2 regions of the Bacillus sp. JZ109 genome follow, and region 2 is predicted to be linked to the other one. Evidence: a T-box and tRNA genes for the amino acid it is inferred to sense, from the RefSeq annotation. Region 2 holds a T-box; the other holds one or more tRNA genes.

Region 1 (14,989 bases), 510 kb from region 2:
AATGCCTGTGAAATCTTCATCAGCTGTCTGTTTTAAGAATTGCAGATATTTTTGTCCGCCTTCAAAATAATCGTTTACAAGTCCAAGGTCTGCTCCGACAGGTCTTGGCAGCTTATCCTCAGGTTCGTCCATCAGGCGCTCAATTTCAGCCTCCTGTTCATCAGAAAGCTTAAATCCATCTCCCCCAAAGAATTTGATGCCGTTATCCTGCACTGGGTTATGAGAAGCGGAAATCATGACGCCCGCCTCTGCATCCATCGCTTTTGTCAAATAAGATACACCTGGTGTAGAAATGACACCCAGGCGCATGACTTCTGCGCCAATGGATAAAAGTCCGGCGACAAGGGCTCCCTCCAGCATATGGCCGGAGATGCGTGTATCGCGGCCTATCAGCACTTTTGGACGTTGTTTGTCTTTTGTCAGCACATAACCGCCGAAACGTCCGACTTTAAAGGCCAGCTCAGGTGTAAGCTCACTATTGGCGACACCTCTTACACCGTCTGTTCCAAAATACTTGCCCATTTTATAATCGCTCCTTTTTTATTCCGATGAGGATTGTGAATTTGCAGTGGATTCATCCTCATCCTGATCTTGGTTTTGATCTTTATTTTCGTCTTGGTTTTGATCGTTGTTGTTTTTATCAGTGTTCTTTGTATCTTCTTGCTGATTGTTCTTTTGATCATTTGTTTGTTTATCTGTGTCATCCTGGTTCCCTGATGTATTGCTGCTGTTATCATTCGTTGATGTATTGCTTTTCTTAGACGTCAGCTTGATTTTGGCGGTTTTCCGCCCCAAGGACCAAGTTACATTCTGTGGCCCGTTCACTTCAAGCTTCACGCTATGCTCCCCGTCCTCTAAATCTGAAACATTCACATACAATTCAATATCTGATTTTTTCAGTTTATTTATATTCGTGGGAGAGCCTTTAGCCGTTACATCTATCGCTTGTGATTCAGGATCAAGAAATTCAATGTTTTGTGAGCTGCTCAGCCCTACAGTCTTGATAGGGACATTCTCGAACTTCTGATCCGCTTCACTATCGACTTCTATATGCAAAGTCACCTTTGACGGTGAGATTTTTTTGACACCGTCAGGAAGCGGAATATCTGCCTCGATATCGGAATCCTTGTTAATTTTACTTAAATCTAAGCTGACGCCGTCAATAAATTCAAGAGAATCCAACACATCCTGTGAGCCGTAAACCGTTACCTCACTGGGGCTGGATTCAATATTCGCTATGCTGACACCGTCAGGAAGGCTTCCTGTCCGTTCAATTTTAAAGGGCACTTTTTTACTCGGGCTTGTCACCGGAACGGTAATCTTGATGACCGAGGGCTCCACGTCGACAGGAAGCGCGTTTCCGTCTTTATCATAGACAGTCACTTTCGCTTCCTTTTCAATCGTTTCATCTGCGTTTTCCAAATTCACTGAAGCTTTTACAAGAGAAATATTATCGATGACATTTTTCGATCCGGTAATCTGCACATTTTTCGGACTGACAATCGGCTGCTCCGGAGAATAGCCTTTTTTCATCTTGCTTTTGTTGTAGTACTCCACTTCTACGGGAAAACTTTTGGTCGTCCGTTCCTGAATGGTCACTGTCGTAACAGACGGATTAATTGAGATTGTCAGCCCATCCGACACGTTTTTGGCCTTAAGCTCAACCTTATGTGTGCCGGTTTTCAAATGTTCCATATCAGCATATATTTCAAAGTTCTTGGTCTGCCGAGCCTTTTTCACGGCGCTTGTCGAGCCTTTTATCGTGACATTAACCGTTTGCGGAACACCCGTCACGACGTAATTTTCATCATCATAATACGCTTTAACCGGAATATCAGTCAGAGTTGCTTCATCAGTTGTTGATGTCGGAAAGAAAGATTCACCCGGTTTTTTCGGAGTCGGTGCTTGGTTGCTGTTAACCGCCACATAAAGCAAGAGCGCGAAAAGTAGAGCAATGATTTTCACAGCCCAGCGGTTGTTTAAGAATTTATCCATTTTTCTTGCCCCTCCAATACCAGCGGTTAGAAGAAGTGTCTCTGGTGTTTTTCTTAAACTCGGCTTCAAGCATTTCTTTCAGCGCTTCTTCTGTAAGCTCTCTGTGAAGGTCGCCGTTCTTTGCCACACTGACGCCGCCGGTCTCTTCAGACACAATAATCGTCAAACTGTCTGTTACTTCACTGATACCGACTGCCGCTCTGTGCCGCGTGCCCAGTTCCTTTGAAATAAACGGGCTCTCAGAAAGCGGCAGATAACAGGCGGCTGCGGCAATTTCATTATTTTTCATAATCACCGCACCGTCATGAAGCGGGGTGTTTGGAATAAAAATATTGATCAGCAGCTCAGAGCTGACTTTGGCATTTAGTGGTATGCCGGTCTCAATATAATCCCCCATTCCAGTATCCCGCTCAATGGTCAGCAGGGCGCCTATACGGCGTTTCGCCATATAATTGATCGCTTTTGTAATGGCCTCAATCGTTTTCTGCTGCGCTTCTTCAACAGGCGTGCCGCTCCTCGAAAAAAAGCGGCCGCGGCCTAGCTGTTCAAGCGCTCTTCTCAGCTCAGGCTGAAAAATAATAATAATTGCTAAAAATCCCCATGTTATCGCTTGGTCCATCAGCCATTGAAGTGTGCTGAGGCCCAAATATTGGCTGGCCATACGAACAAGCACGATGACTACAATTCCTTTTAACAGCTGAACCGCTTTCGTGCCGCGTATCACCATAATCAATTTATATATCACATACCAAACAAGGAGAATATCAACGGCATTGCCGAGGTACTGCAAAAAAGGGATATCCTCAAAAGCCATTTCCTCGTCCTCCAAGATTTCAGTCATTTCGTATTTTGTGTTTTACGGGTTACGCATATGTACTTTACATAGCGAGCCCATTATACCACATTTCGATTTAGCAAGTGAAATGTGCCAGCCCTCTCAGCCCGCAAAAAAAGAGCAAAGCGGCTAACGCGCTTTACTCTTCTCCGTTCGGACTGAATGCATCGAGTACACTTTTCCCCGCAGACTTCATCTTGTACCATGTCCAATCGAATAATTGATTGATTTCTTCAATCTGACCGGTGACTTGTCCAGCAGAGGCCATATATTTTTCTCCGTTTACGACGGTTACATCCCCGTCTATTTTGCCTTTAATAATCAGCTTGCCGTTTTTGACAGTGACATCACCTTTGACCGTCTCACCTTCTGGCACGGTCACAGTATGGTTATGAACCACAAGATTCGGCTGCTTGGACACGCTGAAATTGTGGTCATTATGCCAGCTGTTAAAAAAACCCCCGCCCATCAAAATGATGAATACCGCAGCAGCTGCGATAACGGGATGGGATCTGAACCATCTTTTTACAGAAGCTCTTTTCTTCTCCTTAGGCAATTTTGCCATGACATTAGCGGTAAAATCCGCGGGGGCTTCGACATGCGATGTGCTCCGTACGAGCGCTATGGATTTCTCCATCTCGTAAAAATGCTTTCTGCATTTCTCGCATGTCTCCAGATGTTCATTTAATACGTGTTCATCTTTTGGAAGGATATCTCCATCAAGATGCATATGCATAAGCTGCACAATTTGTTCAGGACAGCTCATTTCATCACCCCACTTAAAGATCCCTTAATTGTTTTCTAAGAGCCTCTCTGCCTCTGTGAATCCGCGTTTTCACAGTCCCCACAGGAATGTTTAGAATCTCCCCGATTTCAATTAATGAGAGTTCGTCAATATACTTTAATACGATGACTGTTCTGTATTTGTCAGGAAGCTTTAAAATTTTCTGCTGTATCGTGTTTGAGAGCTCCAGCGACACAACTGCATCTTCAGGCAAAACACCATCTGCGGCGATTTGAGAATACATGGTCAAGCCTTCCGTACCAGCCACCTCTGCATCGAGGTAATAATCCGGCTTCTTTTTGCGAATGCGGTCAATGGTCAAATTGGTCGCGATTCGATAAAGCCAAGTTGAAAATTTCCGGTTAATATCAAAACTGTCGATATTAACGTACGCTCTGATGAAAGCTTCCTGTGCAATATCCTCCGCCTCATGCACATTGCCAAGCATACGGTAGCAAAGCTGATAAATTTTATCTTTGTAAATATCTACGATGTCCGCAAATGCATCCTGGTCGCCTTTTTTGACTTGTTTAATTCTTTTTTTAATCATCATTTCCATATTTATCTAACCTCTGCCTTCACCGGTCTGTATGTATACGAGCTTCGTTTCAAAAGGTTTCAATTTTTTTATAAAATAAGTTTATCAAATTTTTGGCAGGGTGTAGATGGTAATTCGTGAATAAACTACCTTAACATATTTTTAAAATTATTATACAGACTGAACAGTTAGAAGTTGGAATGATTTTTCCGAAAAGAAAAAAGACACCTTTTGATCAAAGGTGTCTGTGACTGGGCTAGCTGGATTCGAACCAACGCATGACGGAGTCAAAGTCCGTTGCCTTACCGCTTGGCTATAGCCCAATAATGGTGGAGGGGGGCAGATTCGAACTGCCGAACCCTGAGGGAGCGGATTTACAGTCCGCCGCGTTTAGCCACTTCGCTACCCCTCCACATAAAATTTTGAAAAAACAGTGCCGGCAAGAGGACTTGAACCCCCAACCTACTGATTACAAGTCAGTTGCTCTACCAATTGAGCTACACCGGCAAGATGGTGGAGGATGACGGGCTCGAACCGCCGACCCTCTGCTTGTAAGGCAGATGCTCTCCCAGCTGAGCTAATCCTCCAAATGGTGACCCGTACGGGATTCGAACCCGTGTTACCGCCGTGAAAGGGCGGTGTCTTAACCGCTTGACCAACGGGCCGTTGTGTTCTCGTCGAGCTGACAAAAGTTATTATATACAGGTCACCCCCTGTTTGTAAAGAGAAAAATTAAATTTTTTATTTTCAAACTTTTTAACTCCTTTTTTAACTGAAAAAGCCTCCCAACTAAAGCCATTTATTTTATGATAGAGACAAGCAAAGTAAGAGAGGAGAACCTAATATGATTCTAGTCAGTTCTTGCCTTGGAGGCATTGAATGCAGATATAACGGCTCTCACGCAGCGTCGGAGAAAATCAGAAAACTCGTCGATGAAAAGAAAGCAGTCATGGCTTGCCCTGAACTTCTCGGCGGCTTCTCTACCCCACGCGAACCCGCAGAAATCATAGGAGGCACCGGCGAGGATGTCCTCAATGGAACAGCGAAAATCGTGACAGCTTCAGGAGAAGACGTCACAGAACTATATATGGAAGGCGCCTCGAAAACATTGGCTTACGCAAAAGAAATCAACGCTTCTGCCGTCATATTAAAAGAAAACAGTCCATCTTGCGGAAGCGGTTTTATCTATAACGGCACATTCTCTGGCAAAAAAATCACCGGCAGCGGAGTAACCGCCGCACTGTTAAAACAAGCGGGCTACCGCGTCATTTCGGAAAACGAGCTTGACGACATATTGTAAGGAGGCCACCACATGACTCAAGACATTTCTTTATCCTTCTATAAGCCTGAACACTTGCCCGAGCTTCAATCATTCACGCTCACCAACGATGACAAACGCTTTACCTCCCTCCCGAAAGAGGTGCTGTCTCAAGCTCTGGGCATACAGGACCGATACCCGGTTGTCATCTTAAAAGACGACCTTCCAGTCGGTTTTTTCATTTTACATGCATCAAAAGAAACGCTTGCTTCCTATTCTAACAATCCATTTGCTTTACTGCTCAGCTCCCTGTCTTTAAACGCTGTGCATCACGGAAAAGGCTATGCGAAAAAAGCCATGCTTTTGCTTCCCGCTTTTGTGAGCGGATATTTTCCATGGTGCGACGAAATCATCTTGGCCGTCAATCATCTGAACATACGCGCAAAACACCTTTATATGAAAAGCGGGTTCCTTGATAAAGGACGGCGAAGAATCGGGCCGCTTGGAGAACAGTTGATCCTTCATCATTTCTTATAGTCTTAAGTGAAATAAAATTTCAAAAATTTAAAAACATAGTTGAAATATCATAACAGAGATGAATATACTGAATATTGAGATATATCATTTTAAAACAGGGGGCATCCTCATGTCAGAACCATTAAACCTTCACCGTCTCACAACGGAATCACGCAATAGCCAAACAGTTGAAATCCACAAAGCAAACACTCTTGGCATCCTCAAAATGATCAACAACGAAGATATGAAAGTCGCTGCAGCCGTTCAGGAGGTTCTCCCCGACATCAAAACAGCTGTAGACTGCGCATATGAATCGTTTCAAAATGGAGGCCGGCTCATATATACAGGCGCCGGCACAAGCGGCAGACTCGGCGTCATGGATGCTGTTGAATGTCCTCCCACCTACAGCGTAAGCCCAGATCAGGTCATCGGAATCATGGCTGGAGGCCCCGAAGCCTTTTTACAGGCAGCAGAGGGCATTGAAGACAGTGAAGAAGCAGGAGCTGAAGATTTAAGAAACATACAGCTCACTTCAAATGACACCGTCATTGCCATCGCAGCAAGCGGCCGCACACCCTACGCCGCAGGCGCCCTAAGATACGCCCGCAAAGTCGGAGCACACACCATCGCCCTTACTTGCAATGAAAACTCCGCCATCAGCAAGGATGCGGATCACAGCATTGAGGTTGTCGTCGGACCTGAGGCCATTACAGGATCAACACGTATGAAAGCCGCAACCGCTCATAAAATGATTCTAAACATGATATCTACCGCTGTAATGGTCAAAATCGGCAAGGTTTACGAAAACTTGATGGTAGACGTCAACGTCAGCAACAAAAAACTAAAAGAACGCGCCATCAGCATCATCCAAAGCCTTACAAACGCTTCATACGACACAGCAAGATACACTCTGGAACAAGCCGATCATCACGTCAAAACAGCAATCGTCATGCTCAAAACAAGCACAGATCAGAAACAAGCAAAGACATTACTCGATGAAGCAAACGGTTTCATTGACAAAGCAATCGAACATTACCATCCATGATAAGGAGAGAACTAGAATGGCCACAGGCGGTTTAGCGATCATCCAATCAATGAAGCATAAGCTCCCTCCATCCGAGCGCAAACTTGCAGATTATATCCTAGCCCATCCCCACAAAGCAATCGAAAGCACGGTCAACGAAATCAGCGCCTTAGCCAATTCAAGTGACGCTGCCGTCATCAGGCTCTGCAAATCACTCGGTTTGAAAGGATTTCAAGATTTAAAAATGAGAGTAGCAGGCGATCTGGCAAAGCCTACTTTTCAGGGCTACCGGGATATTGTTCCCCACGAGCCGCTGCCCTCCATTTCCGAAAAAACGGCCGGCAATGCCATTCAAGCCATTCAGGATACTTCAGACCTGATGGACTACAAAGAGCTTGAACGAGCGGTTTCTCTGCTTCTCAAAGCTCATACCGTGCATTTTATCGGCCTCGGGGCTTCCGGCATTGTCGCCAAGGACGCCCAGCAAAAGTGGCTTCGCATTCATAAACAAGCAACCGCGTTTACAGACACTCATCTTGTGGCATCTTTAATCGCAAATGCAGATAAAGACGACATCGTATTCGCCATTTCGTTTTCAGGAGAGACACAAGAAATCGTTGAACTGTTCGCCATGGCTAAGGAAAAAGGCATTACAACGATCAGCATCACAAAATTCAGTCAGACATCCGTCTCCGCACTGGCTGATGTCCCTTTGTATACAGCCCATTCCAATGAAGCCTTGATTCGAAGTGCGGCCACTTCCTCCCGCCTCGCCCAGCTTTTTATAATTGATGTTTTGTTTTTAGGCATGGCGGCTGAGCAGTATGAAACGACAACCGGTTATATCGATAAAACGAGAGCAGCCATCCAATCTATGAGAAAAAAATAAGGCATCTTGAAGGGGAGGGGTTTTAATGAGCAAAGAAAATAACTACCATCATCTCGCACAGAAAATCCTTGAGCTATGCGGAGGAAAATCCAATATTTCTTCATATACACATTGCATGACACGCCTGCGCATTACGCCTTACGATGAAAGCAAAGCAGATGCTCAGGGTTTAAGAAAGCTTGACGGCGTATTGGGGGTCGTTGAAGCTGAAACCTTACAAATTATCCTCGGCACAGGAGTCGTCAATCATGTTACAGCTGCTTTCTCAAAGCTCGTGTCAGCAGAAGAAGGTGCCGATGTCAAAGAAGTAGCGGCCAAAAAGAAAGCCGATATCAATCGAAAAAACGCCACTCCTTTTAAACTTTTCTTACGTAAAATTGCCAGCATTTTTATCCCTCTTATTCCCGCTCTAGTCGCTTCCGGTTTAATTACTGGGATTACCAAAGCAATTATTCAAGCAGGCTGGCTCTCTGCAGACTCACAAATTGCGATTATCCTGACAGTCATCGGATCAGGGCTGTTCACTTATCTCGGCATTCTCGTCGGTATTAACGCTTCGAAAGAATTTGGCGGGACACCCGCACTTGGGGCTTTGGCCGGGATCTTGATTATCAATCCGGAGATCGCAAAAATCAGTTTATTTGGAGAAGGGCTTCTCCCGGGCAGGGGAGGTCTGATCGGCGTCCTTTTCGCAGCCATATTCATTGCTTATACCGAACAATTTATTCGCCGTTTTATTCCTCAATCTCTTGATATCATTGTCACACCCACCGTTTCACTGTTAATCACCGGAATCGTAACGTATGTCGTATTTATGCCTTTAGGCGGATTCATTTCTGATGCCATTACATCCGGCCTTCTGTCCATCCTGGACATCGGCGGCATCGCTGCGGGCTTTATTCTGGGCGCAACCTTCCTTCCTCTCGTCGTAACCGGACTGCATCAAGGCTTGACGCCTGTGCACATGGAACTGATCAATTCAATTGGCAATGATCCTCTGCTCCCTATTTTGGCTATGGGAGGTGCAGGACAGGTAGGCGCGGCCTTTGCCGTCTTCGTGAAGACGAAAAAAACAACACTGAGGAAAGCAATCGCCGGCGGGCTTCCATCGGGACTGCTCGGCATTGGTGAACCGCTTATTTTCGGAGTCACGCTGCCGCTTGGCCGTCCGTTTTTAACAGCATGTTTAGGAGCTGGAATCGGCGGCGCCTTTCAAGCTTATTTTCAAGTAGCCACCATTGCGATTGGTGTCTCCGGACTGCCGCTTTCCTTTCTAGTCCTGCCTTCGCAAATCATCCTGTATATCGTTGGACTCTTTATTTCCTACGCGGCCGGCTTTTTATTGACCTATGCATTCGGATATAAAGATGAAATGGCTTCTCAGTTCGATTAAATTGTTTCTGTTTTAGGGATAGTAAACGGGATAGAAGCACAGAAAGGGGCTAGCCTGTGAAAACAAAGACACTGTTCATATTCAGTGCCATTTTAACCCTATCGATATTTGCGCCAAATGAAACCTTCGCACAAACAGCAGACAACTTGATTGAGCCGAAAACCATAAATGCAGAAACTGCACAATTCTCGACGAAGAAGCTAAGGAAGGTAGATCAGATGATAGAACGGGATATTGCAGCAGGATTTCCAGGCGCCGTTCTTGTGGTGGTGAAGGATGGACGCATCATAAAAAAAGCAGCATACGGCTACAGTAAAAAGTACGAAGGATCAGAACTGCTGCGCCGTCCGGCCAAAATGAAAACCCGCACGATGTTTGACTTAGCCTCAAATACAAAAATGTACGCAACAAATTTTGCATTGCAGCGCTTAGTCAGCCAAGGAAAACTTGACGTCTATGAAAAAGTTTCTGCATATTTGCCGGGTTTCAAGGATCAGCCGGGTGACCTCATAAAAGGAAAAGACAAGATACGTGTCATCGATGTCCTCCAGCACCAATCAGGGCTCCCATCAAGCTTTTACTTTTACACGCCGGAAAAAGCCGGCAAGTACTATTCCCAGGAACGGGACAAAACGATTGAATATTTGACGAAAATTCCGCTCGATTATCAAACCGGGACAAAACACGTATACAGTGACATTGGATATATGCTACTTGGGTGTATTGTCGAAAAACTCACCGGCAAACCGCTTGATGTCTACACGGAGCAAGAGCTCTACAAACCGCTCAGGCTGAAGCATACCTTGTACAATCCGCTGGAAAAGGGCTTTAAACCGAAACAGTTCGCAGCTACTGAACGCATGGGCAATACACGTGACGGCGTTATTCAATTCCCTAACATCCGTACAAACTCGCTGCAAGGAGAAGTGCATGACGAAAAAGCGTTTTACTCAATGGATGGCGTGTCTGGGCATGCCGGATTGTTCTCAAATGCAGATGATATGGCCATACTGCTGCAAGTCATGTTAAACAAAGGTTCATACCGAAACATTTCTTTATTTGATCAGAAAACAGCCGACCTGTTTACAGCATCTTCAGCAACAGATCCGACATTCGCTCTTGGCTGGAGGCGGAACGGAAGTAAAAGCATGGAATGGATGTTTGGCCCTTATGCCAGCGAAAATGCTTACGGGCATACCGGCTGGACGGGGACAGTTACAATTATTGATCCAGCATACAATTTAGGCATCGCATTGTTAACAAATAAAAAGCATACGCCAGTTATTGATCCGGAAGAAAATCCAAACGTCTTTGAGGGTGATCAATTTGCAACAGGCAGTTATGGAAGTGTCATAACCGCGATTTATGAAGCGATGGAGTGAATGATTAAACGATAGGAGGAAGTTTCTATGAGACCTGTCTTTCCGCTTATCCTTTCAGCCGTTCTCTTTATTTCATGCTTTTTCGGGGCCAGACAGACAGAAGCCTCTGCATCCAAACGTGCAATCGATGCCAATCAGATTGTCAATCGTATGTCGTTAGATGAAAAACTCGGCCAGATGCTGATGCCTGATTTTAGAAATTGGCAAAAGGAAGGCGAGTCCTCTCCGCAAGCCCTTACAGAAATGAATGATGAAGTCGCCAGCCTCGTCAAGAAATATCAATTCGGAGGCATCATCCTTTTTGCAGAAAATGTAAAAACAACAAAACAAACTGTCCAACTGACAGACGATTACAAAAAGGCAAGTCCAAAAATCCCGCTCATGCTGAGTATTGATCAGGAAGGCGGCATTGTAACGCGGTTAGGGGAGGGCACTAATTTCCCAGGGAATATGGCACTGGGCGCAGCCAGAAGCAGAATCAATGCGTATCAGACCGGCAGCATCATCGGGAAAGAGCTCTCTGCCTTAGGCATCAATACAGATTTCAGCCCTGTCGTGGACATTAACAATAATCCTGATAATCCTGTAATCGGCGTACGGTCATTCAGCTCCAATCGAGAACTGACATCACGACTCGGTCTATACACGATGAAAGGGTTGCAGCGGCAGGATATCGCGTCTGCCCTCAAACATTTCCCGGGACATGGAGACACGGACGTTGACAGCCATTATGGACTGCCGCTCGTTTCCCATGGCCAAGAACGGCTTCGGGAGGTCGAACTCTATCCTTTCCAAAAAGCAATTGATGCTGGTGCTGATATGGTGATGACAGCCCATGTTCAATTCCCTGCCTTCGACGACACCACTTACAAAAGCAAACTCGATGGATCGGACATTCTGGTTCCAGCTACACTTTCAAAAAAAGTGATGACAGGTCTTCTTCGTCAGGAAATGGGCTTTAATGGTGTGATCGTTACCGATGCACTCAATATGAAGGCAATCGCAGATCATTTCGGACAGGAAGAGGCTGTGGTCATGGCCGTAAAAGCTGGTGTCGATATTGCATTAATGCCAGCCTCAGTCACTTCAATAAAAGAAGAACAGAAATTCGCACGTGTTATTCAAGCTTTGAAAGAAGCCGTAAAAAACGGGGATATCCCTGAACAACAAATCAACAAATCAGTTGAAAGAATCATTTCCCTGAAAATAAAACGCGGCATGTATCCAGCGCGAAACAGCGACAGTACAAAAGAAAAAATAGCCAAAGCCCAAAAAATCGTAGGAAGCAAGCAGCACCTGAAAGCAGAGAAAAAAATAGCTGAAAAAGCAGTAACTGTATTAAAAAATGAACAGCACACTTTGCCGTTCAAGCCTAAAAAAGGCAGCCGAATCTTAATTGTGGCACCTTACGAAGAACAAACTGCTTCAATCGAACAAACCATTCACGATCTCATCAAGCGAAAGAAAATCAAACCCGTATCTGTCGACAAAATAAATTTTGCCAACCAAATATTTAATGCCGAGCATGCAAAACAAGTAAAAAAGGCTGATTATATCATAACCGGCTCCTATGTCGTCAAAAATGACCCTGTCGTCAACGACGGTGTCATCGACGACACAATATCAGATTCAAGCAAATGGGCCACCGTGTTTCCGAGAGCTGTCATGAAAGCCGCACTGCAGCACAACAAACCATTTGTCTTAATGAGCCTGCGCAACCCCTATGACGCAGCCAATTTCGAAGAAACAAAGGCACTGATTGCAGTCTATGGCTTTAAAGGATACGCAAATGGCCGTTATCTTCAACCTAATATTCCGGCCGGAGTGATGGCGATATTCGGTCAGGCAAAACCTAAAGGCACACTTCCAGTTGACATTCCGTCAGTCACGAAACCAGGGAACACCCTTTACCCATTTGGCTACGGATTAAATATCAAAACGGGAAGACCGCTTTAATAAGGAGGGACACATGAGAAAAACAATATTCGCTTTTCTGACAGGGCTCATGATATTCGGAACGATAACCGCTGCCTCTGCTTCACCCGATTCAAAGAATCAAACGGCTAAAAAACCTAAAGTCCAGACTGGGATAGACACGCTCTTGCCAGACTATAAAAAACAGCTCAAGGGAAAACGCATCGGACTGATCACCAATCCAACCGGAGTAAACGCATCTCTGAAAAGCAGTGTCGATATTCTTTACGAGAACCCAGATATCAAACTGACAGCTTTATTCGGCCCTGAACACGGCGTCCGCGGTGACGCCCAGGCTGGAGACGAAGTAGGCTCTTACATTGACGAAAAAACCGGGGTTCCCGTATACAGCCTCTACGGAAAAACGAAAAAACCGACTCCAGAAATGCTGAAAAATGTCGATATTCTAATGTTTGACATTCAGGATGTCGGGACCCGTTTCTACACGTACATTTATACAATGGCATACGCAATGGAAGCCGCTAAAGAAAACGGCATTCCATTTATGGTGCTGGACCGTCCGAATCCTCAAGGCGGGAATCATATTGAAGGACCAATCTTAGAACCTGAATACGCCTCATTTGTCGGATTGTATCCCATTCCATTGAAGCATGGGATGACGATAGGCGAATTGGCTTTACTGTTCAACAAAGAATTTAGTATTGATGCCGATCTTACAGTGGTAAAAATGAAACACTGGAAGCGAAAAATGGATTTTGACGATACCCGATTGCCTTTCGTCCTCCCTTCGCCTAACATGCCGACGGTGGAAAGCACATTTGTTTATCCTGCAACCGGGCTGATTGAAGGAACAAATATATCCGAAGGGCGAGGGACAACAAAGCCATTCGAATTGATCGGAGCTCCCTTTATCAAAAGCACAGAACTTGAAGAAACATTAAACAGCCTCCATTTGCCGGGCGTTACATTTAGGGCAGCATCCTTCACACCGACGTTTTCTAAACATCAAGGAACGCTTTGCCACGGTGTGCAGCTCTATGTGACAGACAGAGATAAGTTTGAAGCCGTTAAAACGGGTCTTTCAGTCATTAAAACCATACACGATCTCTATCCTGAGGATTTTGAGTTCCTGTCAACAGGTTCATTCGATAAACTGGCAGGCAACGGCTGGATCAGGACAAAAATTAAAAATGGAACTTCGATTGAGAACATCATAAACAGCTATGAAAAAACACTCCAACAATTCAGCAAAACAAGAAAAAAATATCTCATTTATTAGAACGTAAGCATCGTATGTTACACGTGTAACATATTCTTACCGAACGAAAGACCCTTACTTTTACACATAAGTAAGGGTTTTTTTCATACTAAAAAACCACCCGCTTTATATAGGAAAACTTTCATTTATTTGGTACAATTTTTATTGAAAATGATTATCAATTGAATGCTTCTGAAAAGGTGGTCTACTCGTGCAAAATGCAGTGATTTATCAACCGATACAAATTAAATATCTAAAAAAGACAAGTGATCTCTTCTCAGAACAGCAATTAGCCGATTCATTCGTGCTGATTTTTCATTTAAAAGGAAATGGCTATATTTCGATCGGAACAAACACCAATCCTCTGCAAAAAAAGACACTTTTTGTTTGTCCGCCTAACGAGACCTTTGGCTTTACGCCGGCAGCCGATGGACATATAGATGCCTGTATGATCAGGCTTCAAAGCTATATCAAGGAAACCGGGCAAGATATTTTCACACCGTGCACAGAATCGGAATTAGCCAAACTGAAGCTTATGAATGTTTCACATATCGAAAATCTTGCCGTCCGGCTTCAAGAGCTTGCCGCACTATGGAATGAATCGTCTCAGCTTTCTCAGCTAAAATGTGTAATTGAAGTACAAAGCCTGATTTATGACCTTTTTACTGCCAGTTTATCTGATCAAACGGATACACATTCAGCAATCGAAAAAACAAAACACTATATCGAAACCCATGCCGATACAAAAATCACGCTTGCCCAGCTGTCGCAAATGGCAGGAATCAGTGCCAAACACTACAGTGAAAGCTTTAAAAAATGGACAGGACAGAGCGTAACAGAATTTATTACGAAAACACGAATCACAAAGGCAAAACGGCTCATGGCAAAATCAAACTGCAAATTGAAAGAAATTGCACACCAAACCGGTTATCAAGATGAATTTTATTTCAGCAGAATCTTTAAAAAACATACAGGCTGTTCACCTACAAGCTATATGAAAAAACGCCGAAATAAAATCGCCGCATACGGAAGGGGCACAATGGGCCATCTCATCCCTCTTCACCACATACCTTTTGCGGCCGCTCTGCATCCGAAATGGACGTCTTACTACTATCAGCATTATTCGACAGATATACCCGTCCAGCTCAGTGCATACCGGTTTAATGAAAAGTGGGAAGAAAA
Region 2 (14,989 bases):
ATAAAAGGAGAAAAGATAATAGCAGCAGATGAGTATTCAACTGGTACTTGTTGTAAGGTTGGTGATTCGTCATCTAACCATATATAATCTAGCATGCGCACCTCCTTTACATATTCTAACATTCTCTTTCATTTAAAAGGAGATGATCAGCCCTATGACAGGCTGATCATCTATCACATCACATTTTTATCCCCAGATTCAACCGCACTCTCTTCCCGCCATTTTTGATGATCCCATATTCTGAAAAACGGATAGTAGATAGCACAGGTGATCAGCAGATTTACCAGCTGCATAACGGCGCCCGACACCTTTCCGCCTGTCGCCAGGTAACCTGATATGAGCGGCGGCATCGTCCATGGCACCGCGATTCCGGCCGGTCTTGCCACCAGCCCGGTGCTCATGCCGATATAAGTCGCGGTAATCGTGAGGAGAGGTGCGATGATAAATGGGACAATAAGGAGCGGATTCATGACAATCGGCATGCCGAAAATGATCGGCTCGTTGATATTAAATAGCGCAGGGCCGATTCCTAATCGTCCAAGCTGCTTCATTTGTTTGCTCCGGGAGCGCACAAGCATCGTCAGGACAAGCGCCAACGTCGCCCCGCTTCCGCCGACATTGATCCAAATTTGAAAAAACTGAGTCGTAAAAATACTCGGCAACGCCTCGCCCGCTTGGAAGGCAAGACGGTTGGCATCCATCGCGCCGTACCAAATCGGCGCCATGATTCCGCCAATGATGGAAGCCCCGTGAATCCCGCACGACCAAAGCAGCATCTGCACAAATTCAGCGATCAGGCTTCCGCCGAGACTGCCGCCAAGGATGGAAAGCGGTGTCCCAAGCAGGTCTCCTACGACATTGTGCAGACTCTGAAAAGGTGTCATTTCAATCAAAAGGCGCGCCAGCCACACGAGAAACACAATGATAAAGCCGGGAATCAGCGCGACAAACGATTTGCTTACCGCAGGCGGCACACCGTCTGGCATTTTGAAGACGATATTTTTTTGAATAATGTACCGATAGATTTCGGTTGAAAACAAGGCGATCAGCATGGCGACAAATAAGCCCTTGCTGCCGAGCAGCGTGATCGGGATTCCGCCCCCTACCATGATGGACTCCGTTGAGCCATGCGGTGTAAACGGCACCTCAAACGGCGTTGCCAGCAGAAATGCGGCAATTGAAATCGCTCCGGCAGAAAGGGCATCGACACCATAGCTTTCTGCCAGCCGATAGGCGATCCCAAAAGCGGCAATCATCGCCATAATATCAAACGATGCGTTAACAGGATATCCGAGCTTATCAGCCCACTCTTTCCCAAACACACTCGCCATGAAATCAGCATACCCCGGAATCGGCAGGCTCGTTAAAATCAAGAAGACAGACCCGATAATAATCAGCGGCATGGTCAGGATAATTCCGTCACGCAAAGCGCTGAGATGCCGCTGCCCGGCAATTTTCCCGGCGACAGGCATTATTTTTTCCTCCATCACCCGAGTGAATGTGCTCATCTTAAAAGCCCCCTTTTCTCATTGCTTTGTGAACAACCTCCGCAATGTTTTCTTTATCTTATTTTGAAAACGCTTACAAATTCATTTGGAAAATTTCCTGTTCATGCGGAAAAAATCTGTATTTTGCTAAACAACCCTGCCCATGAAAATTTTTTTCCTTCTTACTATTAATCTCTCTTTTTTTCTCCGATATATATATCAAACATCATAGAAAAAGGAGATGAATCATGAAAAACATGTCTTGCAAACTTGTTGTATCAGTCACTTTGTTTTTCAGTTTTCTCGCCATAGGCCCTCTCGCTCATGCGCAAAACAGCAGCGAGAAAGAGGTTATTGTGGTTTATAAAAACAAGGCCGGAAAGGAAACCATCCTGGATAGTGATGCTGATGTTGAACAGCAGTATAAGCATCTTCCCGCGGTAGCGGTCACAGCAGACCAGGAGACAGTAAAAGAATTAAAGCAGGATCCTGATATTTTGTATGTAGAAAACAACGTATCATTTACCGCAGCAGACAGCACGGATTTCAAAGTGCTGTCAGACGGCACTGACACCTCTGACAACTTTGAGCAATGGAACCTTGAGCCCATTCAGGTGAAACAGGCTTGGAAGGCAGGACTGACAGGAAAGAATATCAAAATTGCCGTCATTGACAGCGGGATCTCCCCCCACGATGACCTGTCGATTGCCGGCGGGTATTCAGCTGTCAGTTATACCTCTTCTTACAAAGATGATAACGGCCACGGAACACATGTCGCAGGGATTATCGGAGCCAAGCATAACGGCTACGGAATTGACGGCATCGCACCGGAAGCACAAATATACGCGGTTAAAGCGCTTGATCAGAACGGCTCGGGGGATCTTCAAAGTCTTCTCCAAGGAATTGACTGGTCGATCGCAAACGGGATGGACATCGTCAATATGAGCCTTGGCACGACGTCAGACAGCAAAATCCTTCATGAGGCCGTGAACAAAGCATATGAACAAGGTGTTCTGCTTGTTGCCGCAAGCGGTAACGACGGAAACGGCAAGCCAGTGAATTATCCGGCGGCATACAGCAGTGTCGTTGCGGTTTCAGCAACAAACGAAAAGAATCAGCTTGCCTCCTTTTCAACAACTGGAGATGAAGTTGAATTTTCAGCACCGGGGACAAACATCACAAGCACTTACTTAAACCAGTATTATGCAACGGGAAGCGGCACATCCCAAGCGACACCGCACGCCGCTGCCATGTTTGCCTTGTTAAAACAGCGTGGTCCTGCCGAGACCAACGTCCAGCTTCGCGAGGAAATGCGGAAAAACATCGTTGATCTTGGTACCGCAGGCCGCGATCAGCAATTTGGCTACGGCTTAATCCAGTATAAAGCACAGGCAACAGATTCAGCGTACGCGGCAGCAGAGCAAGCGGTGAAAAAAGCGGAACAAACAAAAGCACAAATCGATATCAACAAAGCGCGAGAACTCGTCAGCCAGCTGCCGGGCTCCGACGCCAAAACTGCCCTGCAAAAAAGACTAAATAAAGTACAGTCTTACAGAAATGTAAAAGATGCGAAAGACAAAGTCGCAAAGGCAGAAAAATATAAAACACAGCAAACTGTTGATACAGCACAAACTGCCATCAACAAGCTGCCAAACGGAACAGACAAAAAGAACCTTCAAAAACGCTTAGACCAAGTAAAACGCTACATCGCGTCAAAGCAAGCGAAAGACAAAGTTGCGAAAGCGGAAAAAAGCAAAAAGAAAACAGATGTGGACAGCGCACAATCAGCAATTGGCAAGCTGCCTGCAAGTTCAGAAAAAACGTCCCTGCAGAAACGCCTTAACAAAGTGAAGAGCACCAATTTGAAGACGGCACAGCAATCCGTATCTGCGGCTGAAAAGAAATCAACTGATGCAAATGCGGCAAAAGCACAATCAGCCGTCAATCAGCTTCAAGCAGGCAAGGACAAAACGGCATTGCAAAAACGGTTAGACAAAGTGAAGAAAAAGGTGGCGGCGGCTGAAGCAAAAAAAGTGGAAACTGCCAAGGCAAAAGTGAAGAAAGCGGAAAAAGACAAAACAAAGAAATCAAAGGCATCCGCTCAGTCTGCAGTGAATCAATTAAAAGCATCCAATGAAAAAACAAAGCTGCAAAAACAGCTGAACGCCGTCAAACCGAAAAAGTAACCAAAAACCTTTAAGACTTGAATTCCAGGTCTTAAAGGTTTTTTACATTCTAAGAAAATCGTACACAACCTTTTTCCCATCCGCCTCACAGGCTTTTCATACTATTGCTATACAGCCATGAACAGCATAAAATGAACGTTATTACAGTTATCACCACATATGGCGGGATTGTGACTGGGCAGGCAGGCAAGACCCAATGATGCAAAGGGAGTATTAATGCCTAAAAAGCAGGGCATTTTAACTCTTCTTTTCGTGTTGGGCTCATAACGGCGCCTTGGACAACCCCCTATTCTCATGCTCCGTCGTCGACGCGGGCATTTTTGTCATTTTCAGCCGGTATTTCTCACTTTTTTCATTTTGATTGTCAACTTTTCATTTGATACGATGAACAAGCCGACTTTTCTTCAGCAAAGGAGGTTTTGATTGCTTGCATAAAGAGATTGCAAAAGAATTACTGCTGCTCGCAGGAGGAAAAAACAATATTATCAGCATCAGCCATTGTACGACCCGTCTTCGTTTTGATGTAAAAGACGAGACGAAAATTGATATACATGCCATTGAGAACCTGCAAGGTGTGCAGGGCACCTTTTTCCGCTATGGGCTTTTCCAGATTATCTTCGGAGCAGGCGTCGTCAACAAAATATATAAAGAAGTCGTTCATGTATGGGAGACCGCGCCTTCTGAAGAGCCTGTCCACCAGAAAAAAGCCAGCCGGAAGCTGAACCCTGCCGCAGCTTTTGCGAAAACACTGTCCGATATTTTTGTGCCGATTATTCCGGCAATAACAGCAAGCGGCCTGCTCATGGGGCTGATCGGCATGATTAAGGTGTTTCATTGGTTCGCTGCCGGCAGCCCATGGATTAAAATGCTCGACCTCGTGTCCAGCACAGCCTTTATTTTACTGCCGATTTTAGTCGGATTCAGTGCTGCACGGCAATTTGGCAGCAACCCATACCTAGGGGCAGTGATTGCAGGGCTTTTGACGCATCCTGATCTGCTGGACCCGTCAATGCTCGGCAGCAAAACCCCGTCTTCTTTAGACATATGGGGGCTTCATATCCCAATGATGGGCTATCAGGGTTCCATGATACCGATTCTTCTTTCCGTTTTTGTCATGAGCAAAATTGAGAAGCTATTAAAATCGATTGTGCCGAAGTCGCTTGATGTCGTGATCATTCCCTTTATTACGGTCATGGTGACAGGATGCCTCGCGCTGATTGTGATGAATCCCGCCGCGTCCATCATCGGCCAGATCATGACACAATCGATCGTCTATATTTATGATCACGCCGGCATTGCCGCCGGAGCTCTTTTCGGCGGCATCTACTCCACCATCGTCCTATCTGGATTGCATCATAGCTTTTATGCAATTGAGGCAACGCTGCTTGCTAATCCGCATGTCGGTGTCAACTTTTTAGTGCCGATATGGTCGATGGCGAATGTGGCCCAAGGCGGAGCGGGGCTTGCGGTATTCCTCAAAACGAAACAATCAAGCCTGAAAAAAATTGCGCTCCCCGCTTCTCTGACCGCGTTTTTAGGCATTGTTGAGCCGATTGTATTCGGGGTAAATCTCAAATTGATCCGTCCCTTTATCGGAGCAGCCATCGGCGGTGCTATTGGCGGAGCATACGTGGTTGCGGTACAAGTTGTGGCAAATTCCTACGGGCTGACAGGCATTCCGATGATTTCAATTGTGCTGCCGTTTGGCGCCGCGAATTTTGTTCATTATATGATCGGTTTCTTGATCGCAGCCGTCTCTGCTTTTATAGCTACATTGTTTCTCGGGTTTAAAGAAGAGACAGAATAACTGGATTTATTCGTTTTCATTCATAAAACGGGGGATGAAAGGACAAAAAAGCTATGAAAATTAAAAGAATCTTAAATCATAATGCTATCGTCGTAAAAGATCAAAATGAAGAGAAGATTCTCTTGGGTGCAGGAATTGCGTTTAACAAAAAGAAGAATGATATTGTCGATCCGTCAAAAATAGAAAAAACCTTTATCAGAAAAGATACACCTGACTATAAGCAGTTCGAAGAGATTTTAGAAACATTGCCTGAAGACCACATTCAGATTTCTGAGCAAATTATCTCTCATGCCGAAAAAGAGCTGAACATCAAAATCAACGAGCGCATTCATGTCGCTTTTTCAGACCATCTTTCTTTTGCGATTGAACGCCTGAGCAATGGGATGGTTATCAAAAATCCGCTGCTGAATGAAATCAAAGTCCTTTATCCAAAGGAGTTCCAGATCGGCTTATGGGCCAGAACACTGATTAAAGATAAACTGGGGATTCACATTCCTGATGATGAAATCGGCAATATCGCCATGCATATCCACACAGCAAGAAACAATGCCGGCGATATGACACAAACGCTTGATATTACAACAATGATCCGTGATATTATCGAGATTATCGAAATTCAATTGTCTATTAATATCGTTGAAGATACCATCTCTTATGAAAGGCTCGTGACCCATCTCCGCTTTGCCATTCAGCATATCAAAGCAGGCGAATCCATTTACGAGCTGGACGCAGAAATGATCGACATCATTAAAGAGAAGTTTAAGGATGCCTTCCTGTGTGCCCTAAGCATCGGCACCTTTGTGAAGAAGGAATACGGCTTTGAGTTTCCTGAAAAAGAATTGTGCTACATCGCCATGCATATTCAGCGGTTCTACCAACGGTCAGTCGCACGCTGAGACAAACAAAAAACGCTTTTGATCATCTCAAAAGCGTTTTTTTATATCTGTATTATTGGTTGATCGCCGGGTTGCTGATCGTATTCCACTTCGTATAGGACATGTAATGGAAATACTCATCGCGATACGGATGTTTTGTATTGGAGTTCCAAGGCTTTTCTCCGCCGCAGAAGTGCACGATTGCCGGGTTTTCTCTCGTTTCATTATATTGCTTCCGCCCTAACAGAGTCGATGGGGTTTTCAGCTTTAACATGATATAGGTTTGAGCGTTCCAGCGCGGATGAAGTTCATACCACTGATCATACAAGATCGCATTCAGTGCATCTTGGTCATGCAGCACAAGAAAGTCTTCGTCTGGGTGTTCATTGATAAAGTTGATGACTTTTTCTGTGATGTTTTGCTTTCTCCAAGACTCAAAATCAATAATCATGATACCTGAGTTAAAATACTTCCCTGTATCAGTGACGTTCATTTCTTTCAGGCGTTCATGCTGCCCCGCATCCTCAACAGCGGCTACGGTGTATGGCGCAATGTCTAAGTCCCATAGCTTAGAAATATCCTCTAGGACAAGCGCATCGCAATCGATGTAAATCATTCGTTTGATGCTTTCATCCTTAATTAAGTCGGGAATCGAAATGCGGTAATACGCGGCTTTTGTAATATGGCTGCTCTCTACCGCATGTTCATACATTTTGGTATCCACTTCTAAAAACTCAATCGGCACTCCGAATTTCAAAGTGGTTTCTTCCAGTCTTTTTTTGTTATCAGGCTTAATTCCGCCATCAATGACGTATAATTTTACCTCTCTCTCCTGATCCATGTTAGTCAATAAAGAAACGAACATCCCACCTAAATGACGAGCATAATTATCATCTGCGCATGATACGATATGCATGATTTCATCTTTCCTCAATGGTATTCATCTCCCTTTTTGTTGTACAAGTTACATACCCTTTTTCAAAAAAATAAACACGTTCTCCGACATTTTTTTAAACAGAATGTGTGATACAACAAAAAAGGTGTCATTTTTTGAAGATGCGATAAAGCCAATAAAGAATGAAAAAGCTGGCGATCGTGATGGCTTCAGCCGAGACGATATACCAAGGCCATGGCCCGAGAACATCTAAGAGAGAGGATCCGCCCGGTTTTTTCGTCAAATACATATAATTCGCGCCAAGCCAGCGATCAATCAGAAAAATACAGACGCCGTACACATTAACAAGCAGGACTGTCACCCATAACGAGCGCTGGCCCATTCTGTAGGTGCCAATCACAGCCATCAGCAGACAGGATAAAAACACAGACCCGTGAGAAATAAAAAAGAGGATATATCGGATATGCGGAAATGAAAACATTCCGAGGTCAGGAGTGGCAAGAGCCTGAATCGAACTGCCGATGCCGACAAAAAACAAAAACACAAACAGCTTTCTGCTTTTTGTCACTAACATAATAGCTGACAAATACACCGACAGGTCACTAAGCTGGAGAGGCAATGAAGTGCGCACCGACCACCTGCCCGTGGCGACCATCCATATTTGATAGCCGATTTGCGAACCAAGCAAAAGAAACACAAACAGAGAACGTAAAAACCGGCTGGCCCTCGGCTGCTTGACCCCCTCTTGGAACAAAAACAACAGAATGGCCAAAAGGGCGATAATCGCTAACGTCACTACATGCTCTGTCGAAAACAGATGAAACGGATCATGCTTATAGACGGATTGAACATATTTTTGCAAAACTGCACCCCCGTTTGCGGGTTTTTGTTTATTTTGGCGTTGTTTGGGCTTTTTTTATTCACCGATATATGGGCTTGAAGTTCACATCAGAGTCTGTTACAATTCGTTTCATAGCTAATGATTCTGATAATTTAAGGCAGGCCTAAAAAATGGAACGTTCACATCAACATCAGCAGCTTCGGAAGGAAGAACACGATACACTTTCTAAGCTCAAACAAATGCCCGTCGAGTCACTCAACCTAGAAGCCATTTCGATCGCTACGAATCTGTATCGGTCTGCACAAAGGCTCCGTGTCAAAATGGAGACTGAGGTTCTTTCTTCCTATAACCTTTCTTGGACCGCTTTCTCCATTCTTTATGATCTATGGGTATGGGGAGCGCTCGAAACGAGAAAAATCGCTGAGCTGTCAGGGATATCTACAGCTACAGCAAGCAACGTGATCAAAACGCTCGAAAAAAAGAATTTTTGCCGTAAAAGCATCGACACAAGAGATCGGCGACTCGTGTTTGTCTCTATCACCGATTCCGGCAAACAAGCGATCGAAGAACTCTACCCGGAGTTTCACAAAGGGGAAACAGAGCTCATTGCGGGAATGACGAAGGACGAACAGAAAATATTGACAGGGCTGCTTAGAAAGGTAGCTGACAATCTTCATACAACATAAGCTTTGACGGGAATCCAGTAGCGGTTTGTCTCCCTGTTTCAGAGAGCCGGCGGAAGGTGCGAGCCGGCACACAGCAAACGTGAATTACCTCCCCGAGCTTTCTTTGTGAACCTTAAAAGTAGCAAAGAACGGGAAACCGTTATTCGAATGAGCGGAAGACAATGTCTTCAACCAGGGTGGTACCGCGTGCATTGAGCCACGTCCCTTATTGGGATGGGCTCTTTTTTGTGTTTGTAAAAAAGGAGGAAAAATGATGAGAACATTTGAGCAGCTCACAGCGTCACAACAAAAAGAGGTAGAAAGACAGCTTCAGCTATACATGACAGGCGCCCACGAAGTCATACCGCCGGAGGAATTAAAGGCAAAGCTCGTGAAATCAATTTCCACGGGCACGCCGCTTAAAATTAAGCTCGGATTAGATCCGTCTGCACCGGATGTACATTTGGGCCATACGGTTGTGTTAAATAAGCTTCGCCAATTTCAAGAAAACGGCCACATTGTCCAGCTGTTAATTGGGGATTTCACAGGAAAAATTGGTGATCCGACCGGAAAATCGGCAGCCAGAAAGCAACTGACTGATGAAGAAGTTCAGCACAATGCCAAAACCTACTTTGAGCAATTCGGAAAAGTGCTTGATCCAGAAAAAGTCGAGCTTCACTATAACTCAAAATGGCTGAAAACATTGAATCTAGAAGATGTCATTGAATTAGCAGGGAAAATAACGGTAGCCCGCCTGATGGAGCGCGACGACTTTGAAGAACGCATCGCCATGCAAAAACCAATCTCACTGCATGAATTCTTTTACCCATTGATGCAGGGCTATGATTCTGTCGTTCTCGAAAGTGATATTGAATTAGGCGGAACGGATCAGCATTTCAATGTCCTCATGGGACGGCATTTCCAAGAACGATACAACAAAGAAAAACAAGTCGTCATCCTTATGCCGCTCTTGGAAGGCTTGGATGGCGTCGAGAAAATGTCGAAGTCGAAACACAACTACATTGGCATTAACGAACATCCAAACGACATGTACGGAAAAACGATGTCACTGCCCGACAGCCTGATGAAAAAGTACATCCACTTGGCGACAGACTTAGAGCTTGAAGAGAAAAAACAGCTCGTAAAAGACTTAGAAACCGGCGCCGTTCATCCGCGTGATGCCAAAATGCTTTTAGCCAAAACAATCGTCCGAATGTATCACGGAGAGAAAGCAGCAGAAGCTGCCGAACACTCGTTTAAAACAGTCTTTCAGGAAAACAGCCTGCCGGAAGATATACCAGCCGTAAACTGGAAAGGCGAAAAAACGATAGCGATGATTGATCTGCTCGTCAAGCTAAAACTCCTCTCTTCGAAGAGCGAGGCGCGCCGCATGATTCAAAACGGCGGTGTACGCATCGACGGAGAGAAAATAACAGATGTTCACGCCAAAGCAGAGATAAGAGAGAATATGATCATCCAAGTCGGCAAACGCAAGTTTTTAAAGCTCCAATAGTTTGATATTCCGAAACGCTTATGACCCTTCATTCATAAGCGTTTTTTTGCAGGTATAAAGCACTGTCTTTTCAAAAACGCTCTCCATCTTGCAGGAAACTCCTTTAGCATCCCGAAATATTCCCCAACCATACATTTAGGGGAGGTTTATTTTTGATGAAAAAGCTTTTGACTGTCATGACGATGGCTGTTTTAACTGCCAGCACACTGCTCTTGCCGGCACAGAGTGTCACCCCTGCCGCGCACGCTTTACAAATATCAAATAGCGAGCGCGAGCTTCCATTCAAAGCAAAGCATGCGTACTCTACCATTTCTCAGCTAAGTGAAGCAATCGGCCCCAGAATAGCCGGAACTGCAGCTGAAAAAAAGAGTGCCCTATTGATCGCCTCATCCTTGAGAAAATTAAAGCTTGATGTGAAGGTTCAACGATTCAACATTCCTGACCGGCTTGAGGGTACACTGTCTTCAGCAGGACGCGATATTCTTCTCCAAGCGGCGTCGGGCTCAGCTCCGACTGAGGAACAAGGGCTGACGGCCCCGCTTTACAATGCGGGATTGGGCTATCAAAAGGACTTTACCGCTGACGCCAAGGGCAAAATCGCCTTGATTTCCAGAGGAGACCTGACTTATTACGAGAAAGCCAAAAATGCCGAAGCCGCCGGAGCGAAAGCTGTCATCATTTATAACAACAAAGAAAGCCTCGTGCCTATGACGCCAAACCTGTCGGGAAATAAAGTCGGCATTCCGGTCGTCGGCATTAAGAAAGAAGACGGCGAAGCACTTACCCAGCAAAAAGAAGCCACCTTAAAACTAAAAGCAATCACAAACCAAACCTCCCAGAATATCATCGGAATCAAAAAACCAAAGAACATCAAACATCCAGACATTGTGTACGTGACGGCCCATTACGACAGTGTTCCTTTTTCGCCCGGAGCAAATGACAACGGCTCAGGTACCTCTGTTATGCTGGAGATGGCGCGTGTCTTAAAAAGCGTTCCATCTGATAAAGAAATCCGCTTTATCGCTTTCGGCGCCGAAGAGCTCGGCCTGCTCGGCTCCTCTCACTATGTAGATCATCTATCGGAAAAAGAGCTGAAACGAAGCGAAGTGAACTTCAACTTAGATATGGTAGGCACAAGCTGGGAAAAAGCGTCTGAGTTGTATGTCAACACATTGGACGGCCAATCTAACTATGTTTGGGAATCCAGCCATACGGCTGCTGAAAAAATTGGGTTTGACAGCCTGTCTCTGACACAGGGAGGATCATCTGATCATGTGCCATTCCACGAAGCCGGCATTGATTCCGCCAACTTTATTTGGGGAGACCCGGAAACAGAAGAAGTTGAGCCGTGGTATCATACCCCTGAAGACTCGATCGAACATATCAGCAAAGAACGCCTCCAGCAAGCAGGCGATCTTGTGACAGCCGCTGTCTATGAGGCTGTGAAAAAAGAGAAGAAACCGAAAACCATTAAGAAACAAATGAAGGCGAAAGCATCTGACATTTTTGAAGATATCAAATAAAAAAAGACGGCACTTGGGTGCCGTCTTTTTTAATCCACTTCTTTCTTAATCCCCAGCATTTTCTCATCTAGGTAATGGGCAATCTCCGCGGCTTCCTTCAGCTCATCTGTTAGTTGCTTAGGAACGTCATTGTTCAATTTATAGTAAATTTTATGTTCAAGGCTCGCCCAGAAATCCATCGCGATTGTCCGGATTTGAATTTCTGCTTTGACGTATTCCACACGGTTCGTTAAATTCACAGGCATCTCAATGATTAAATGCAGGCTTCGATAGCCATTCGGTTTGGGTGTCTGGATATAATCCTTTACCTTTACGATTCTCAAATCTTCATGCTGCTTCAACACATTCACGACATTATAAATGTCAGAAATAAAGGAACAGATGATGCGCACGCCGGCAATGTCGTGAATATGCTCCTTCATTTCCTTCGTCGTAATCTCACAGCCCTTTCTCATTAACTTATTCACGATGCTTTCAAAGCTTTTGACACGGGATTTTGTATGTTCAATCGGGTTGTGTCCGTGAATGAGGTTATATTCCTGGCTGATAATTGAGAACTTTGTATCGAGCGCATCTAGCGCAAATTTATAAACTAATAACTCATTTTTCCAATCTTCCATTACTGTTTTTAAATCGTCCATATGTGTTACAGATAAATCCATGTTCGTCATCTCCTTTAACGGAACTTTATCCGCTGTCCATGTACTAGACGTCCCTGTCTGCTGCAAGGTTCTATGAATTTTTTTACAAAATGCGGTCGATTGTAACAAAAAAAGACCGCACGAAACGAGCGGTCTTTTTTATTATCGGAAATAGCTGATCAATAATCCGATCGAGAGCAGGAATCCGAAAAATGTATTTGTTTGGGCTGTTGATTTCATTGCAACAATCATGTTCATCGGCATTTCTTTTTGGACGAAACCCTTCACTGCTTGAACCGGCTTAGGCACGCTTAAAAAGACGACAAACAGCCATGGGCTTGCGGCACCGGTAATAACCAAACCGACAACCCAGATATAAGCGACGGCAAACGACGCAGCTAACAGAGTAACAGCTCCCTTATGCCCCATCAAAATCGCCAATGTTTTGCGTCCGCCTTTTTTGTCCTCTTCAATATCACGAATGTTGTTCGACAGGTTAATCGCGCCGACAAGAATCGCAATCGGGATGGAAATCAAAATGCTTTGCGTGTTGATCATATCTGTCTGAATGAAAAACGAAATCAGCACAAACACCGAACCCATGCAAATGCCTGAGAATAATTCACCGAACGGCGTGTACGCAATCGGCAGCGGCCCGCCTGTATACAGGTAGCCGATCGCCATGCCGACAAGGCCGATCAGCGCAAGCCACCAGCTGCTGCTTGCACAAATATAGACACCGAGCAAAATGGCAATCCCGTATGAGGCCAGAGCTAATTGCAAAATCGTTTTAGGCTTCATTCCGTGGCGTACAATGGCCCCTCCGATTCCGACTGATTCTGCTGTATCTAACCCGCGTTTAAAATCATAGTATTCATTAAATAAGTTCGTCGCGATCTGGATCCATAGGCAAGAAAACAGCATAGCCAAAAACAGCAGCAGATCAACCTTCACATAAAACATCGCCAAAACGGTTCCGAGCAGCACAGGCACAAACGATGCGGTTAACGTATGAGGACGGGTTAACTGCCAAAGGATCTGCCCCATGCTTTCTTTTTGCGGCGCTGTCTGACCCTCACCCTTATTTGTTTGGTTCATCTTCCTCTTCCTTTCTATTAAAAGGCTTACTTTTTTTCAGCCGGCAGCTTAATAAAAAACTCCTTTTGCTTCCTTATCTATCATAATGACTTCTCCCTTATTTCACAAGATACCGCAAGAAGGCGTTTTCTTTCTTATTATACGCTTCTCGCCCTGATTTCATTAGGTTTCTGCTTTCACTTGAACGAACAGGTACAGAAAAATTTTTTTAAGTACATTACACTTTTTAAAAGTTAAAAAGATCTTTTGACTCCAGCTATCTTTTCCTTTATTATGAATCAGCTCGAAACATTCCATTCTTGCCCTTGCAGGTATAAAGATTCATTTTCAAAAACATACGCCGATATATTAATTTGAGGGAGATTAGGGAAAAAATGAAACTTTTTGAGCATCTGATCGTCAAATAATCATGTGATTGTCGAAAAAACGGGAAGGGAATTTTTGATATGCTGCAATTAATGAAACAGCTGTATGAAAAACCCGCTGTCAAGTGGACATGTCATACAGGCTTTTATTTGATGATACTGCTTGTTTTGTTTTTTATGTATGGTTTTCACACCGCGAATACCGGTTCATATATTTATAACGATTTCTAATTGGAGAGAGAATAACTATGAAACTTTTACATGCTATTCAAACACATGCGGAAACTTATCCGCAAACCGATGCCTTCCGCTCTCAAGGCCAGTCGCTCACGTATCAGGAATTATGGGAGCAGTCTGACCGCGCGGCTGCCGCGATCCAAAAACGCATTTCTGGGGAAAAGAAATCTCCTATCCTTGTGTACGGCCACATGGAGCCGCACATGATCGTTTCCTTCTTGGGAAGTGTCAAAGCGGGACATCCTTATATTCCGGTTGACCTTTCTATTCCGTCCGAACGGATTGCGAAAATTATCGAAAGCTCTGGAGCAGAATTGCTGATCCATGCAGCAGGACTCTCAATTGATGCAGTCGGCCAGCAGATTCAGACAGTTTCTGCGGAAGAACTGCTGGAAAACGAAGGCGGCTCTGTCAGCCAAGATCAATGGGTCAAAGAACACGAAACGTTTTATATCATTTACACTTCCGGAAGCACAGGAAATCCGAAAGGCGTGCAGATTTCCGCTGCGAATCTTCAAAGCTTCACAGACTGGATTTGTGCAGACTTTCCAGTCAGCGGAGGAAAAATATTTTTAAACCAAGCGCCGTTCTCATTTGATTTGTCTGTCATGGACCTATATCCGTGCCTTCAATCAGGCGGGACATTACATTGCGTGACAAAGGATGCTGTGAACAAGCCGAAAGTCTTATTTGAAGAGCTGAAGAAGTCCGGGCTGAATGTGTGGACATCAACACCTTCCTTTGTGCAAATGTGCCTGATGGATCCGGGTTTTTCACAGGATCTGCTGCCTCATGCGGACACATTTATGTTTTGCGGAGAGGTTCTTCCGGTTTCTGTGGCAAAAGCGCTGCTTGA

What was found. A T-box is a leader RNA that pairs with one kind of tRNA and senses whether it is charged. The one in region 2 lies ahead of tyrS (tyrosine--tRNA ligase), so its partner is inferred to be a tRNA-Tyr.
Region 1: it has a tRNA-Tyr gene. The T-box ahead of tyrS (tyrosine--tRNA ligase) is inferred to sense a tRNA for this amino acid. The anticodon was not compared.

What each region holds. Positions count from the first base shown of each region.
Region 1 covers NZ_CP096388.1:3,852,061-3,867,049, forward strand. Annotated here, with positions in the region: gene glmM (phosphoglucosamine mutase) at 1-522, opposite strand, end outside; gene cdaR (CdaA regulatory protein CdaR) at 541-1,995, opposite strand; gene cdaA (diadenylate cyclase CdaA) at 1,988-2,809, opposite strand; gene rsiW (anti-sigma-W factor RsiW) at 2,970-3,596, opposite strand; gene sigW (RNA polymerase sigma factor SigW) at 3,610-4,173, opposite strand; tRNA gene M1D94_RS20175 (tRNA-Gln) at 4,404-4,475, opposite strand; tRNA gene M1D94_RS20180 (tRNA-Tyr) at 4,480-4,564, opposite strand; tRNA gene M1D94_RS20185 (tRNA-Thr) at 4,587-4,659, opposite strand; tRNA gene M1D94_RS20190 (tRNA-Val) at 4,664-4,739, opposite strand; tRNA gene M1D94_RS20195 (tRNA-Glu) at 4,743-4,817, opposite strand; gene M1D94_RS20200 (DUF523 domain-containing protein) at 4,997-5,452, shown strand; gene M1D94_RS20205 (GNAT family N-acetyltransferase) at 5,465-5,947, shown strand; gene murQ (N-acetylmuramic acid 6-phosphate etherase) at 6,057-6,971, shown strand; gene M1D94_RS20215 (MurR/RpiR family transcriptional regulator) at 6,988-7,839, shown strand; gene M1D94_RS20220 (PTS transporter subunit EIIC) at 7,865-9,232, shown strand; gene amiE (N-acetylmuramoyl-L-alanine amidase) at 9,289-10,614, shown strand; gene nagZ (beta-N-acetylhexosaminidase) at 10,642-12,570, shown strand; gene M1D94_RS20235 (exo-beta-N-acetylmuramidase NamZ family protein) at 12,584-13,828, shown strand; gene btr (bacillibactin transport transcriptional regulator Btr) at 14,019-14,989, shown strand, end outside.
Region 2 covers NZ_CP096388.1:255,435-270,423, reverse strand. Annotated here, with positions in the region: gene M1D94_RS01425 (DUF2711 domain-containing protein) at 1-95, opposite strand, end outside; gene celB (PTS cellobiose transporter subunit IIC) at 174-1,508, opposite strand; gene epr (minor protease Epr) at 1,736-3,673, shown strand; gene sacX (SacY negative regulator SacX) at 4,101-5,480, shown strand; gene sacY (transcription antiterminator SacY) at 5,534-6,376, shown strand; gene M1D94_RS01400 (glycosyltransferase family 8 protein) at 6,429-7,289, opposite strand; gene M1D94_RS01395 (YwaF family protein) at 7,399-8,112, opposite strand; gene ywaE (tyrZ transcriptional regulator YwaE) at 8,262-8,777, shown strand; T-box leader at 8,772-8,986, shown strand; gene tyrS (tyrosine--tRNA ligase) at 9,028-10,269, shown strand; gene ywaD (aminopeptidase YwaD) at 10,425-11,792, shown strand; gene ywaC (GTP pyrophosphokinase YwaC) at 11,822-12,454, opposite strand; gene M1D94_RS01370 (1,4-dihydroxy-2-naphthoate polyprenyltransferase) at 12,596-13,531, opposite strand; gene M1D94_RS01365 (hypothetical protein) at 13,694-13,828, opposite strand; gene M1D94_RS01360 (teichoic acid D-Ala incorporation-associated protein DltX) at 13,978-14,127, shown strand; gene dltA (D-alanine--poly(phosphoribitol) ligase subunit DltA) at 14,145-14,989, shown strand, end outside.